4 regions of the Streptomyces vietnamensis genome follow, and region 4 is predicted to be linked to each of the others. Evidence: riboswitches for the same ligand, from Rfam matches in the RefSeq annotation. Region 4 holds a riboswitch; each other region holds the start of a gene.
The links. A riboswitch is a leader RNA that binds a small molecule or an ion and turns the genes downstream of it on or off. The one in region 4 is predicted to bind cobalamin.
Positions count from the first base shown of each region.

Region 1: it holds a riboswitch for cobalamin, as region 4 does, so the genes downstream of both, cobN (cobaltochelatase subunit CobN) here and SVTN_RS25315 (ribonucleoside-diphosphate reductase subunit alpha) in region 4, are expected to answer to the same signal.
Region 2: it holds a riboswitch for cobalamin, as region 4 does, so the genes downstream of both, SVTN_RS29905 (ABC transporter substrate-binding protein) here and SVTN_RS25315 (ribonucleoside-diphosphate reductase subunit alpha) in region 4, are expected to answer to the same signal.
Region 3: it holds a riboswitch for cobalamin, as region 4 does, so the genes downstream of both, SVTN_RS08935 (cobalamin biosynthesis protein) here and SVTN_RS25315 (ribonucleoside-diphosphate reductase subunit alpha) in region 4, are expected to answer to the same signal.

Region 1 is NZ_CP010407.1:4,062,575-4,066,057, reverse strand. Features, by position in the region: gene SVTN_RS18100 (cobalamin biosynthesis protein CobG) at 1-787, opposite strand, end outside; cobalamin riboswitch at 1,026-1,161, shown strand; gene cobN (cobaltochelatase subunit CobN) at 1,239-3,483, shown strand, end outside.
Region 2 is NZ_CP010407.1:6,656,215-6,659,697, reverse strand. Features, by position in the region: gene SVTN_RS29910 (FecCD family ABC transporter permease) at 1-919, opposite strand, end outside; gene SVTN_RS29905 (ABC transporter substrate-binding protein) at 931-1,977, opposite strand; cobalamin riboswitch at 2,058-2,235, opposite strand; gene SVTN_RS29900 (cold-shock protein) at 2,382-2,588, opposite strand; gene SVTN_RS29895 (TetR/AcrR family transcriptional regulator) at 2,778-3,398, opposite strand.
Region 3 is NZ_CP010407.1:2,024,077-2,027,559, reverse strand. Features, by position in the region: gene SVTN_RS08940 (cobyric acid synthase) at 1-441, opposite strand, end outside; gene SVTN_RS08935 (cobalamin biosynthesis protein) at 438-1,412, opposite strand; cobalamin riboswitch at 1,448-1,587, opposite strand; gene SVTN_RS08930 (hypothetical protein) at 1,704-1,925, opposite strand; gene SVTN_RS08925 (inorganic phosphate transporter) at 1,942-3,204, opposite strand.
Region 4 is NZ_CP010407.1:5,602,192-5,605,674, forward strand. Features, by position in the region: gene SVTN_RS25315 (ribonucleoside-diphosphate reductase subunit alpha) at 1-2,252, opposite strand, end outside; cobalamin riboswitch at 2,387-2,516, opposite strand; gene SVTN_RS25320 (GNAT family N-acetyltransferase) at 2,572-3,072, opposite strand; gene mctP (monocarboxylate uptake permease MctP) at 3,146-3,483, opposite strand, start outside.

The sequences.
Region 1 (3,483 bases), 1.5 Mb from region 4:
CGGGCGCGGGCGGCGGGCACACGGGAAGCGGCGGTACGGGCAGGGATACGGGCTCCGCCGCGATCCCGGCCCGCGCGAGGGCCCCGGCCCAGTCGGGCACGTGCTCCTCGGGCAGCTCGCGGGGCCGCCAGGCCCCGTTCCCGGCGGCCTCGGCGGCGTCGAGGAACGCGAGGGCGGCGGCGAGGGCGGCGCGGACGGCGTCGGCGGCGGCCACCCAGAACACCCGCGGGCCGAGCCGCAGCAGAGCCGACCCGCCCTCCCCTGCGATCAAGCTCACATCGCCGCCGAGCCCGGCGACGTCCCCGCGCCCGTCGTCCAGGACGAACAGGAACCGTCCCGAAAGGGACGCCGCCCGGGGCTCGGCACAGAGCGCGGTGTCCAGTGCGCGCGCCCACAACTGCACGTCCGCGTACCCGAGTCCGTCGAGTCCCGCGCCGGGCGAGGCCACGATGTTGCGGACGCGCTCGTGGGTGGGGGAGGGCAGCAGGCCGGCGGTGGAGAGGAGCGCGGCGAGCTCGGCCCCGCAGTCGTCGCCGAGGCCGCGCAGCTCGGCGTTGCCGCGCGAGGTGATGCTGATCCGTCCGTCGCCCAGGGTCTCGGCGGCGGCCGCGAGCGTTTCCGCCTGACTGGCCGTCAGGCGCCCTGCGGGCAGGCGCAGTCGGGCCAGGCGTCCGTCGTCGGCGGGGTGCAGGCGCAGCGCCCCGGGGCAGGCGTCGCCACGGTCCCGTACGCGAGCTTCGCCCGGTTCGGGCGTCGGGGGTGGGGTGGGCGGCATGGCGGCGAGCATACCCACGGGGAACCGGCTGACCACCGGGTGTGATCCGGCCGACTCTCCGGCCGGACACCGGGTGTGATCCGGCCGACGTCGGAGCCGGCCACCGGGTGTGATCCGCTCGGCGTCCCCGTCGGTCACGGAGGTGCGATCCGCTCGGCGCCCCCGTCGGCCATGGGGTGCGACCCGTCGGCCACGGGGGGTGTGATCCGGCCGACGCCCCCGCTCCCTGGGGCCCGCCCGCGCCACGATCTAGGATGCAGATCGGCATGGGGTCCCAGGACCCCGGGGAGGAAGCCCGGTGAGAATCCGGCGCGGTCCCGCCACTGTGAGCCCGTACCAGCCATGGCACGGGTGAGTCAGGAACTCCCTTCCCCAAGCTCTCGGCTTCGCTCGAGCGAGGGGAGGCCCCAACCCACACGACCACCCGGGGCGCGGACAACCCCGAGGAAGGCCTGAGCTCGCCATGCTCCTGCTGCTGTCGCACTCCGACACCGACCTGCTCAGCGCCCGTGCGGCCGGAGGGCCGGTGGAGTACCGCTTCGCCAACCCCTCCCGGCTTCCGCTCGCCGACCTCCCGGACCTGCTCGACGGCGTCGACCTGGTCCTCGTCCGGCTCCTCGGCGGCGTCCGCTCCTGGCAGGAGGGCCTCGACGCGGTCCTCGCCGCCGGAAAGCCGGTCGTCGTGCTCAGCGGCGAACAGGCCCCCGACGCCCAGCTCATGGAGGCCTCCACCGTCCCCGTCGGCGTCGCCACCGAGGCGCACGCCTATCTGGCGCACGGCGGCCCGGCCAACCTGGAGCAGCTGGCCCGCTTCCTCTCCGACACCGTCCTGCTCACCGGCCACGGCTTCGAGGCCCCGGCCGCCGCCCCCACCTGGGGCCCCCTCGAGCGGACGCCCAAGGCCGACGTGACCGGCCCGACCGTCGCCGTGCTCTACTACCGCGCCCACCACATGAGCGGGAACACCGCCTTCGTCGACGCCCTGTGCGGCGCGATCGAGGACGCCGGGGCCCGCGCCCTCCCGCTGTACGTGGCGTCCCTGCGCGCCCCCGAGGCCGAGCTCGTCTCCGTACTGCGCGGAGCCGACGCGATCGTCACGACCGTCCTCGCCGCCGGTGGCACCAAGCCCGCCGAGGCGCAGGCCGGAGGCGACGAGGAGGCCTGGGACGCGGGCGCGCTCGCCGCGCTCGACGTGCCGATCCTCCAGGCCCTGTGCCTGACGGGTTCGCGGTCCGCGTGGGAGGAGAACGACGAGGGCCTGTCCCCGCTCGACGCCGCCAGCCAGGTCGCCGTGCCCGAGTTCGACGGCCGGCTCATCACCGTCCCCTTCTCCTTCAAGGAGATCGACGAGGACGGTCTGCCCGCGTACGTCGCCGACGCCGAGCGCGCGGCCCGCGTCGCCGGGATCGCCGTCCGGCACGCCCGGCTCCGTCACATCCCGAACGCCGAGAAGAAGCTGGCGCTCGTCCTCTCCGCGTACCCGACGAAGCACTCCCGCATCGGCAACGCGGTCGGCCTCGACACCCCCGCCTCCGCCGTCGCCCTGCTGCGGCGGCTCATCGCCGAGGGGTACGACTTCGGGCCCGAGGCGGACCTCCCCGGCATCGTCTCCGGCGACGGCGACGAGCTGATCTACGCCCTCATCGAGGCCGGCGGCCACGACCAGGACTGGCTGACCGAGGAGCAGCTCGCGAAGAACCCGGTCCGCATCCCGGCCGCCGACTACAAGCGCTGGTACGCCACCCTGCCCGCCGAGCTCCGCGAGCAGGTGGAGGAGCACTGGGGCCCGGCGCCCGGCGAGATGTTCCTCGACCGCTCCCGCAACCCGGAGGGCGACATCGTCCTCGCCGCCCTGCGGCGCGGGAACCTCCTGGTCCTCATCCAGCCGCCGCGCGGCTTCGGCGAGAACCCGATCGCGATCTACCACGACCCCGATCTCCCGCCGTCCCACCACTACCTGGCCGCCTACCGCTGGATCGCCGCCCGTACCGAGGACGGCGGCTTCGGCGCCGACGCCATGGTCCACCTGGGCAAGCACGGCAACCTGGAGTGGCTGCCCGGCAAGAACGCCGGCCTGTCCGCCGCCTGCGGTCCCGACGCGGCCCTCGGCGACATCCCGCTGATCTACCCGTTCCTCGTCAACGACCCGGGCGAGGGCACCCAGGCCAAGCGGCGCGTCCACGCGACCCTCGTCGACCACCTGGTGCCGCCGATGGCCCGCGCCGACTCGTACGGCGACATCGCGCGCCTGGAGCAGCTGCTCGACGAGTACGCGCAGATCAGCTCGATGGACCCGGCGAAGCTCCCGGCGATCCGCGCCCAGATCTGGACCCTGATCCAGGCCGCCAAGCTCGACCACGACCTCGGTCTGGAGGAGCGCCCGGAGGACGACGGCTTCGACGACTTCCTGCTGCACGTCGACGGCTGGCTGTGCGAGGTCAAGGACGCCCAGATCAGGGACGGTCTGCACGTCCTCGGCGGCGCGCCGGAGGGCGAGGCCCGGGTCAACCTGGTCCTCTCGATCCTCCGCGCCCGCCAGATCTGGGGCGGTACGCAGGCGCTGCCCGGTCTGCGCGAGGCCCTGGGCCTGGACGAGTCGGCCGCGACCCGCACCACCGCCGACGAGGCGGAGGCGAAGGCCCGCGAGCTGGTGGAGGCGATGGAGGCGGCCGGCTGGGACGTGGCGGCCATCCCCACGTCGTACGGCC
Region 2 (3,483 bases), 1.1 Mb from region 4:
CCCAGACGAGGAACACCGCTCCGGCCAGGGCGGTGACCGGCAGCAGGCGGGCGTGCCCGGGGCCGGCGAGGGCGCGGGCGGCGTGCGGCAGGACGAGGCCGACGAAGCCGATCGCGCCGGCGGCGGAGACCAGGGCGGCCGTCAGGAGGGCGGTGACGCACAGCAGGACGAGCCGGGTCCGCGCGACGGCGACGCCGAGCGAGGCGGCGGCCTCCTCGCCGAAGGCGAAGGCGTCCAGGGTCCGCGCGTGCCCGCCGCAGATCAGCAGGGCCACCGCGAGGACGGCGAGGCACACCCACACATCGTTCCAGCCGGCCCCGGCGAGCGAGCCGAGCAGCCAGAAGAGCACGCCCCGGGTGGTCTCGGCGTCGGCGGCGGTCATCACGACGAAGGAGGTGAGCGCGGAGAAGAGCTGCATCGCGGCGACGCCCGCGAGCACGACCCGGTCCGTCGAGCCGCCGAGGGTGTGGCTGAGCAGCAGGACGAGCGCGAAGGAGACCACCGCCCCCAGGAACGCCCCGCCGGTGACGGAGAGGAGGCCGCCGCCGACGCCGAGGACGACGACGGCGACCGCGCCGGTCGAGGCGCCGGAGGAGACGCCGAGGACGAAGGGGTCGGCGAGCGGGTTGCGCAGGAGGGACTGCATCACCGCCCCGCAGAGGGCGAGTCCGGCGCCGCAGACGGCGGCGAGGAGGGTACGGGGCAGCCGCAGGTCCCAGACGATCCCGTCGCGGATCGGCGAGAGTTCCGAGGCGCCGCCGCCGAGGTGCGCGGCGACGACGGATCCGACCTCGCCGACTCCGATGTCGGCCGGGCCGATGGTGATGGCCACGGCCACGGACAGGGCGAGCAGGACGAGTCCGGCCGCCGCCCACAGGAGCGCCGTGGCGCGTACCGGCCGGGCCGGCCGGATTGTCAGGAGGGGCGTGCTCACTTCGCGAGACCGTACGTGCGGAGCGCCGCCGCCACCTTCTCGATGCCCTCGACGGTGCGGATCGTGGGGTTCAGCGCCTGGCCGCTGAGCAGGACGTACCGCTTGTGCTTCACGGCCGTCATGTTCCGGGTGACGGGGTCGGACTCCAGGAACTCGATCTTCTTGGCGGCGCTCTCGGCGGACTGCGCGCGGCGGGTCAGATCGCCGAGCACGAGGACGTCGGGATCGCGGTCGGCGACGGTCTCCCAGTTGATCTGGGGCCATTCCTCGCGGGTGTCGTCGAAGACGTTCTTCGCGCCGAGCGCGTTCGTGACGATCCCCGGCGCTCCGCAACAGCCCGCCATGTAGGGCGATTTGGCGTCGGAGTACCAGTAGAGGACGGTGGCGTCGGTGAAGTCGGCCGCCGCCGTGGCCTTCGCCACCCGGGCCTTGAGCCCGGCGACGAGCTTCTCGCCCCGCTCGGGGACCGCGAACACCCGGGCCAGGTCGCGGATCTCGCCGTAGACCGTCTCCATGGTGAGGGGGCGGGTGCGGACGCCGTCGCCGTCGCCGCTGTTGTCCTTGCCGACGCAGTCGCTCGGCGAGAGGTACGTGGGGACGCCGAGCTGCTCGAAGCGCTCGCGGGGCGCCACCCCGCCCTTGCCGAGGGTGTACGCGAACGAGGCGGCCGCGAAGTCGGGTTCGGCGTCGAGGACCTTCTCGAAGGAGGGGTAGCGGTCGGCGAGGCGCGGGACCTTCGCGTTCTCCTTCTCAAGTCCCTTGAGCACCGGGTCCGTCCAGGTGGCGGTGCCCACCATGCGGTCGGCGAGGCCGAGGGAGAGCATGATCTCCGCCGCCCCCTGGTCGAGGGCGACGGCCCGGCGCGGGGCGCGGTCGACGCGGACCGGCCGTCCGCAGTCGTCGGCGAGGGTGACGGGGTAGCCGCGCTCCGGGGCGTCCTTCGCCGAAGCTCCGGAGGGCCCGCAGCCGGTCACCGCCGCGGTGAGGAGCAGGACGCCGGCCAGGGCGGGCACGGCGGAGCGGACGGGGTGTGCGAGCGGCACGGGGACTTCCTCTGCGTCCACGGCTCATGCGCGGAGCCTGTCGTACGGTGCTCCCCGGACGGCAGCGTGCCGCCGGGGCCGCCAGCAGGTCTTCGGACTCGGGGTCAGCCGGACGGAGCGCCTTCCCGGGCCCGTCGTGCCGCCCAGTGGCCGATGCTCCGCCCGTCGCCCTCACCGCTGCGCGTCAGTTCCGGTCTCGCACCGGATTCCCTGACCCGTGCACGTACCCGTTCAGGTGCGTACAAAGGTGCGACTGGCCTCGGCACAGTACCACCGGCCGGCGGTCGCACCCCGGGAGCCCGGCCGGTCCCCACCCGCAGGCCGCCGGTCCGTATCCGCGGGCCGTCGGCCCTTGCCCGCGGGCCGCCGGGCCGCGCCCCCGCGCCCCCGCGCCCCGGACGGTGTCAGAAGCGCAGCTCCTTGGCCTCGAAGCGGCCCTCGCCGAGGACCAGGACGAAGGAGACCTGCTGCCCCTCGGAGACCGTCCGCCCCTTGCCCTCGATGTCCTCGGCGCTGAAGTACACCTGCTCCTCGGAGCCCACGGGGACGACGAAGCCGTACCCGCCGAGACGGTTGAAGGACTGCACGAACCCGATGCTTCTGCCTTCCACGGCGGCCTCCTCGTCGGCTCGGGCGACGCGGTCGAGGGTGTCCGCGCCTCAGGGGACATGTACCCCGCCCGCTCGCCCTTCGCCACCGCCGTCGTCCGGGAGAACCACCGCCGTCGTCCGGGAGAACCACCCCGGATGATCTCGTACAATATTCAACAGAGGCCCGCTGCCGGAGATCCCCCGTGTCCGTCAGCGGGCCTCACCGCGTCCGTCGGGCCGGACGCCGCCCGGGTACGCGATCCGCGCCGTGATCCTGGCGATGCGCCGCGCCGACTCCTCCGGCGAGGCCACCGGCTGGACGATGTGGCTGACGGTGAGCCGCACGATCGTCTCGACGGCGAGCCCCCGGGACTCCTCGTCGACGTCGGGCCAGGCCTCGATCGCGTACGCGTCGAGCATCGCCATCGCCGTGCCGAAGACCGGCTCCGGGCGGGTGGTGAGGTAGGCGAGGAGGTCGTCCTCGCCGCCGCGCGCCGCGAGCAGGACGCTCTTGATGAGGGGGTTGTCCACGGCCTGCTGGAGCGTGTAGCCGACGCCCGCGACGGCCGCCGCCTCCAACTCGCCCCGGTGGGCGTCGAGTTCACGCTGTATTCCGAGCAGGAAGCCCTCCAGCTCGCGCTGGATCAGGGCGTTGCCGATGGCCTCCTTCGAGCCGAACTCGTTGTAGAGCGTCTGGCGGCTGATGCCGGCGGCCCGCGCGATGGCGGCCATGCGCAGCACGCCCCAGCCGTCGGCGGCGACGAGCCGGTAGGCGGCGTCGAGCACCTGCTCGCGCAGGAGGGACCGAACACTCTCGCGGAAACGTGTCATCGTGCCCCCACTTTATCCACGGGGCACTGTCCAAAGCATTGACGCTCCCCTGGGAATCCGTCTATGAACTGGACAGTAGGCATGC
Region 3 (3,483 bases), 3.6 Mb from region 4:
CGTGCGCCGCAGGTTGATCTCGGCCGGACTCCCCGCCCCCTCGCAGATCACGGCGTCATACGTGCCCCGGAGTTCCTCCAGGCACGCCATCACCGGCTCGAAGAGCGTCTGCTGCCTGCCCCCGTGGTAGCCGCGGGCGCTCATCTCCCCGACCGGCTTGCCCATCAGGACGACCTGGCTGGAGCGGTCGCTGCCGGGCTTGAGCAGCACCGGGTTCATCAGGGCGCTCGGCTCCACCCGGGCGGCCTGTGCCTGCATGGCCTGCGCGCGGCCGATCTCGGCGCCCTCCCGGGTGACGAAGGAGTTCAGGGACATGTTCTGTCCCTTGAACGGCGCGACCTTGATGCCCTGCCGGACCAGCCAGCGGCAGATGCCGGCCGTGACGACGCTCTTGCCCGCGTCGGACGTGGTCCCGGCGACGAGCAGCCCCCCACCCCTCATGCGTTCCTCCGCTTCAGCGCGCTCGCGATCATGCGGCCGCCCACGCAGGCGGCCAGGGTCAGTCCGGTGACCCGGCGGGAGAGCCGGACCGCGCGGTCGATGTCGGCGACCTCGACGGGCCGCCCCTCCCCGTTGAGGACGGGCCGGTGCTCGACCCGCCCGGCGTACGAGAGGGTCCCCCCGAGCCGTACGCCGAGGGCGCCCGCGAAGGAGGCCTCGACGGGGCCCGCGTTGGGGCTCGGGTGCTTCGAGGCATCCGACCGCCAGGCCCTCACCGCCCCGCGCGGGTTCCCGCCGGCGACGGTCGCGAGGACGGCCGTCAGCCGGGCCCCGGGCCAGCCGGCCAGGTCGTCGAGGCGGGCCGAGGCCCAGCCGTAGCGCCGGTGGCGGGGGGACTTGTGGCCGACCATCGCGTCGAGGGTGTTCACCGCGCGGAAGCCGACCAGGCCCGGCACGCCCGCGACCGCTCCCCAGAAGAGGGCGCCCACGACCGCGTCGGAGGTGTTCTCGGCGACGGACTCGACGACGGCGCGGGCCATCGCGGGACCGTCGAGGGACTGCGGGTCGCGTCCGCACAGGTGCGGCAGCCGTTCCCGGGCGACCTCCAGGTCCCCGGCGGCGAGGGCGCCGCCGATCGCGCGGGCCTCGCGCCCCAGGGTCGTACCGCCGACGACGGCCCAGACGGAGGCGGCGGTGAGGGCGACGGAGGCGGCGCGGCTGCCCCGTACCGTACGGGCGGCGAGGGCGCCGGCCGCGACGGTGGCACCGGCGCACACCGCGGTGTGCAGGGCGCCCCAGCCGCGGTGGTCGTGCCAGAGGGCCTTCTCGACCCGGCCCGCGGCCCGGCCGAAGGCGGCGACGGGGTGGCCGCGGCGTGGGTCGCCGACGAGCAGGTCGACGGCGAGACCGGCGGCCGCGCCGTACGCGAAGATGCCGGTGGCTCGGGAAGGTCTGGGGCTGCGGCCGGGCATGGCGCTGTGTCCTCACTCAGGGTCCGCGCCCTGGATCGACGTGACCGGCGGCGAGAGTTCCTGACTCCCGGACCCTTCGGATCCGGTCACAGTGGCGGGACCGCGCCGGAATCGCACCGGACTTCCTCTACTGCCGCCGTAATGGCCTCGGCAGTCCACCACGGCCCGAGAACACCCGTCAACTCACCCTTGACCTGCGCCGCGTCACTGTGCGAAGCACCACAAACACGACGGCGGCGGGGCGGCCCGCACCCGAAGGTGCGGGCCGCCCCGCCGGTCACGCCCGACGCGTCAGGCGACGATCAGGTAGATGCCGTACGCCACGGCCGCCAGGCACAGGGCGAAGCAGGCGTAGGCGCCGGTGCGGGCCAGGGTGGCGGAGCCTCCCTGGGCGGCGGCCTGCTCCTGCTTGGAGAGGCCGACGACACCGAGGGTGAAGAGGCCCACGAGGGCGACGGTCGCCACGAGGCTGACTCCGAAGACAGAGCCGAGAGCTGCCCAGTCGATCTTCATGCTTGGTTCCAGTTCCTTAGACCGCGGCGGGGGCCGGGGGAGCGGCCGGGTCCGTGGGGACCGGCGCGGGGATGGTGGTCTTCAGGTCCTCGTCCGCGACGGCGGCGACGGAACCGGCCGGCGGCGGGGTGACGGCGGCCATCGCGGTGGTCACGACGCCGTCCGGCTCGGCGCCGGTCTCGACCTCGTTGACGTTGGTGTGGTCGACCGGCTGGCGGCGGGAGACGAGCCAGATGCCGACGCAGGAGGCGGCGAGGAAGGCGGCGACGACGTAGACGCCCCACTGGCCCTGGCGGGCGACGTACTCGGCACCCGCGCCGACCAGGCCGGCGGCCGGCAGGGTCAGGCCCCAGGCGACGAACATGCGGGTGGCGGTCGACCAGCGGACGACGCCGCCCTTGCGGCCCAGACCCGCACCCATGACGGCGCCGGAGACGGAGTGCGTGGTGGAGAGGGAGAAGCCCAGGTGGGAGGAGGCCAGGATGACCGTGGCCGCGCTGGTCTGGGCGGCGAAGCCCTGCTGCGGCTGGAGGTCGGTGAGGCCCTTGCCCATGGTGCGGATGATGCGCCAGCCGCCGAGGGCCGTGCCGAGCGCGATCGCGGTACCGGCGGAGACGATGACCCAGACGGGCGGGTTGGAGCCGGGGGCGAGGGTGCCGCCGGCGACCAGCGCGAGGGTGATGATGCCCATCGTCTTCTGGGCGTCGTTGGTGCCGTGGGCGAGGGAGACGAGACCGGCGGAGGCGATCTGGCCGACGCGGTAGCCCTTGGCCGTGTCCTTCTCGGAGGTCTTGGCGCCGATCTTGTACGTCAGCTTCGTGGCCAGCGTCGCGGCGATACCGGCGACGATCGGCGCGGCGACGGCCGGGATGAGGACCTTGCTGACGACGACCTCGCCGTTGACGCCGCTGACGCCGATCGAGGCGACGGTCGCGCCGATGAGGCCGCCCATCAGGGCGTGGGAGGAGCTGGAGGGCAGTCCGACCAGCCAGGTCACCAGGTTCCAGAGGATCGCGCCGACGAGCGCGGCGAGGATCACTTCGGGCTGGATGCCGTCCTCGTTGACCAGTCCCTTGGAGATCGTCTTGGCGACCTCCACGGACAGGAACGCGCCGACGAGGTTCAGCACGGCGGACATGACCACCGCCGTCTTCGGCTTGAGGGCACCGGTCGAGATGGTCGTGGCCATCGCGTTCGCGGTGTCGTGGAAACCGTTCGTGAAATCGAACACTAGAGCTGTCACGACCACAATGGCGAGCAGCAGCGTGATGTGTTCCATTTACCCAGGCAATCGTTCGACGTCAGTGTTGCGTTGAACGTAGGCAACCTGGGTGAACGGAAGATGAACTGGGCCGGGCGGCATGGTGTCCCTAACCAGTGTCAAGAGGTTCCGCTTCTCGCCCCGGAGTGCCCGGTGTCCACGATGCGGTCACCCCGGAACCACGGGCACCCCAGTCCTCCCGGGGCACATGCGACCTGTCCCGCTTCCTCCCCCGGCGTCCCGTTCCGCTCCCTGGACATGACCGTCCGACCGGAGGACCCCGCGGAGGAGACCCAT
Region 4 (3,483 bases):
GCGCGGGCGATCCGGGTCGCCGGGCGGGAGCGCAGGTAGTACGTCGTCTTCAGGCCCTGCTTCCAGGCGTACGCGTACATCGACGACAGCTTGCCGATGGTCGGCGTCTCCATGAACAGGTTCAGGGACTGCGACTGGTCCAGGAACGGGGTGCGCGCCGCCGCCATGTCGATGAGGCCGCGCTGCGGGATCTCCCAGGCCGTGCGGTACAGCTCGCGGACCTCGGCCGGGACCCAGGTGAAGCCGGCCACCGAGCCGTTGGAGTCGCGCAGCGCCTCGCGGGTCTGCGCGTCCCACACGCCGAGCTTCTTCAGCTCGTCGACGAGGTACGAGTTGACCTGGAGGAACTCGCCGGAGAGCGTCTCGCGCTTGAACAGGTTGGAGACCTGCGGCTCGATGCACTCGTAGACGCCCGCGATCGAGGCGATGGTCGCCGTCGGCGCGATGGCGAGGAGGAGGCTGTTGCGCATGCCGGTCGTCGCGATGCGCTCGCGCAGCGCGGCCCAGCGCTCCGGCCAGTTCAGTTCGACGTCGTAGTGGTCGGGGTGCAGGACGCCCTGCGCGGTGCGGGTCTTGTCCCAGGCGGGGAGCGGGCCGCTGCGCTCGGCGAGGTCGGCGGAGGCCTCGTACGCCGCCAGCATGATCCGCTCGGCGATCCTCGTCGACAGGGCGCGCGCCTCGGCCGAGTCGAACGGCAGCTTCAGCTGGAAGAAGACGTCCTGGAGGCCCATGGCGCCCAGGCCGACCGGGCGCCACTTGGCGTTGGAGCGGCCCGCCTGCTCGGTCGGGTAGAAGTTGATGTCGACGACCCGGTCGAGGAAGGTGACGGCCGTGCGGACGGTCTCGTCCAGGCGCTCCCAGTCGATGTCCGAACCGACGACGAACGCGCCGAGGTTGACCGAGCCGAGGTTGCAGACGGCCGTCTCGCCGTCGTTGGTGACCTCGATGATCTCGGTGCAGAGGTTGGAGGAGTGGACGACCGTGCCCGGCTCGGCCGTCTGGTTGGCGGTCCGGTTGGAGGCGTCCTTGAAGGTCATCCAGCCGTTGCCGGTCTGCGCGAGGGTCCGCATCATCCGGCCGTACAGGTCGCGGGCCGGCATGGTCTTGCGGGCCAGGCCCGCCGCCTCGGCCTTGCGGTAGGCGGCGTCGAACTCCTCGCCGTACAGGTCGACGAGCTCGGGCACGTCCGACGGGGAGAAGAGCGACCATTCGGCGTCGGCGTTGACGCGGCGCATGAACTCGTCCGGGATCCAGTGCGCCAGGTTCAGGTTGTGCGTACGGCGGGCGTCCTCGCCGGTGTTGTCGCGGAGCTCCAGGAACTCCTCGATGTCCGCGTGCCAGGTCTCCAGGTAGACCGCGGCGGCGCCCTTGCGGCGGCCGCCCTGGTTCACGGCGGCGACGGAGGCGTCGAGGGTCTTCAGGAACGGCACGATGCCGTTGGAGTGGCCGTTGGTGCCGCGGATCAGCGAACCGCGGGCGCGGATGCGGGAGTACGAGAGGCCGATGCCGCCCGCGTGCTTCGAGAGGCGCGCGACCTGGTGGTAGCGGTCGTAGATGGAGTCCAGCTCGTCCTGCGGGGAGTCCAGGAGGTAGCAGGAGGACATCTGCGGGTGGCGGGTGCCGGAGTTGAAGAGCGTGGGGGAGGACGGGAGATAGTCCAGGCGGCTCATCAGGCCGTACAGGGCCGCCACTTCGTCGAGCGCGCGGACCGAGTCGTCCTCGGCGAGGCCGCAGGCGACGCGCAGCATGAAGTGCTGCGGGGTCTCGATCACCTTGCGGGTGATCGGGTGGCGAAGCAGGTAGCGCGAGTAGAGGGTGCGCAGACCGAAGTAGCCGAAGCGGTCGTCGCCGGCCGGGTCGATCGTCGCGTCGAGCCGCTCGGCGTGCTGGGCGACGAACTCGGCGGTGCGGTCGGCGATGAGCTCCTCGCGGTGACCGACGGCGACGGAGGCCGAGAAGGAGACGGCGCCCTGTCCCGCGGCCTCGTCGGCGATGGTGATGGTGAGGAGCCGGGCGGCGAGCCGGGAGTACGCGGGGTCCTCGGCGATCAGGCCGGCGGCCGCCTCGGTGGCCAGCTCGCGCAGCTCCGCCTCGTCCGACGTGGCGCTGCGGCCGCGGAGGGCGGCGGCGGCGACCTTGCCGGGGTCGGTGTCCGGGAGGTCGGCGGTGAGATCGGTCAGGGTCCGCAGGAGTACGGTCCCGGGGCCGTCGGTCTCGATCGCTGCGGCCGGATCGGCGGGCGCGATGGTCACGTGGGGGCTCTCCCTCGCTCGGCTCGGGGCCTCGGGCGGGAAGGCGGGCAGGCGGGCACCCCGTACGCGCGGGCGCGCCGCATCCACCGACCCAACTCCGCGAGGCCCGGACGTCTGTGGCACCCGGAACGGACGGACCGGGCGCGCTGCCGGCAGGTCCTCGGACTCACTCCGTGTGAAGCACGAAACCGCACGAAGCACACCGTTGCGGGACAGTTCCGGATTCGCGCCGGATTCCCCTGCGTCGACAGCGAGGACGAGCATACATGTGGGGGGCGCCGCTCATGGCACCCCCCACATGTTGTGTCGGTCCCGGGAGTTACAACTCCAGGGCGTACGTGCGCAGCGAGTGATCGGGGATCGGCTCCCAGTCCCGCTCGGGGGTGCGGACGAAGCCGAGCCGCTCGTAGATCCGGTGCGCGGAGACCATCAGATCGGCCGTGGAGAGCACCAGGCGCGCACAGCCGGGGAGGGCTCGCGCCCGGTCCACGCAGGCGCGTACGAGGGCCTCTCCGACGCCCCTGCCGCGAGCCTTCGGCGCGACGACGAGCATCCGGAACTCGGCCTCGCCGGGGACGGCGATGTCCGCCCAGGTGGTGCCGCCCTCCGCGAAGGTCACCCCGCCGATGATCCCGCCGTCGGCGTCGACGGCGACGAGCACCTCGCTCTCGCGCGCCCGCCGGGCCGTGTCGCGGAGCACGGCCAGGTAGAAGTCGTCCTCGCCGTGCAGCAGCAGCCCGTCGTTCAGATAGGTGAAACCGGTGAGGTCGCCGAGCTCCTCGTACTCCTCGGGCCGTACCGCCCTGATCGTGAAATCCATGGGCCCCAGTCTGCCTCCGGCGCACGCGAAGGGGCCCGGGATTTCCCGGGCCCCTCTTTCGAGCGTCCGTGGGTCAGTGCGCTCCGGCGCCGACCGTCGGGAGGTCGCGGACACCGGCGTCGCCCGCGTCCGCCGTGTAGTCCTCGGGGGAGGTCTCGTCGACGCCCTCGGGGGCCTTGACGGCCTTGAGGACGAAGGTCAGGACGACCGTGACGAGGACGTTGAGCACGAAGGAGGTGAGACCGATGTAGCCGATCTCGCCGATGCCCGGGATCTCGGCGGCCGAGCCGCCGAAGTGCTTCTGGGTCGGGCTGGCGACGCCGTACGCGGCGGCCGTGCCGTAGACCATGCCGACGGCCCAGCCGGCGAGCAGCGCCCAGCGGTGGAACCAGCGGGTGAAGAGGCCGCCGA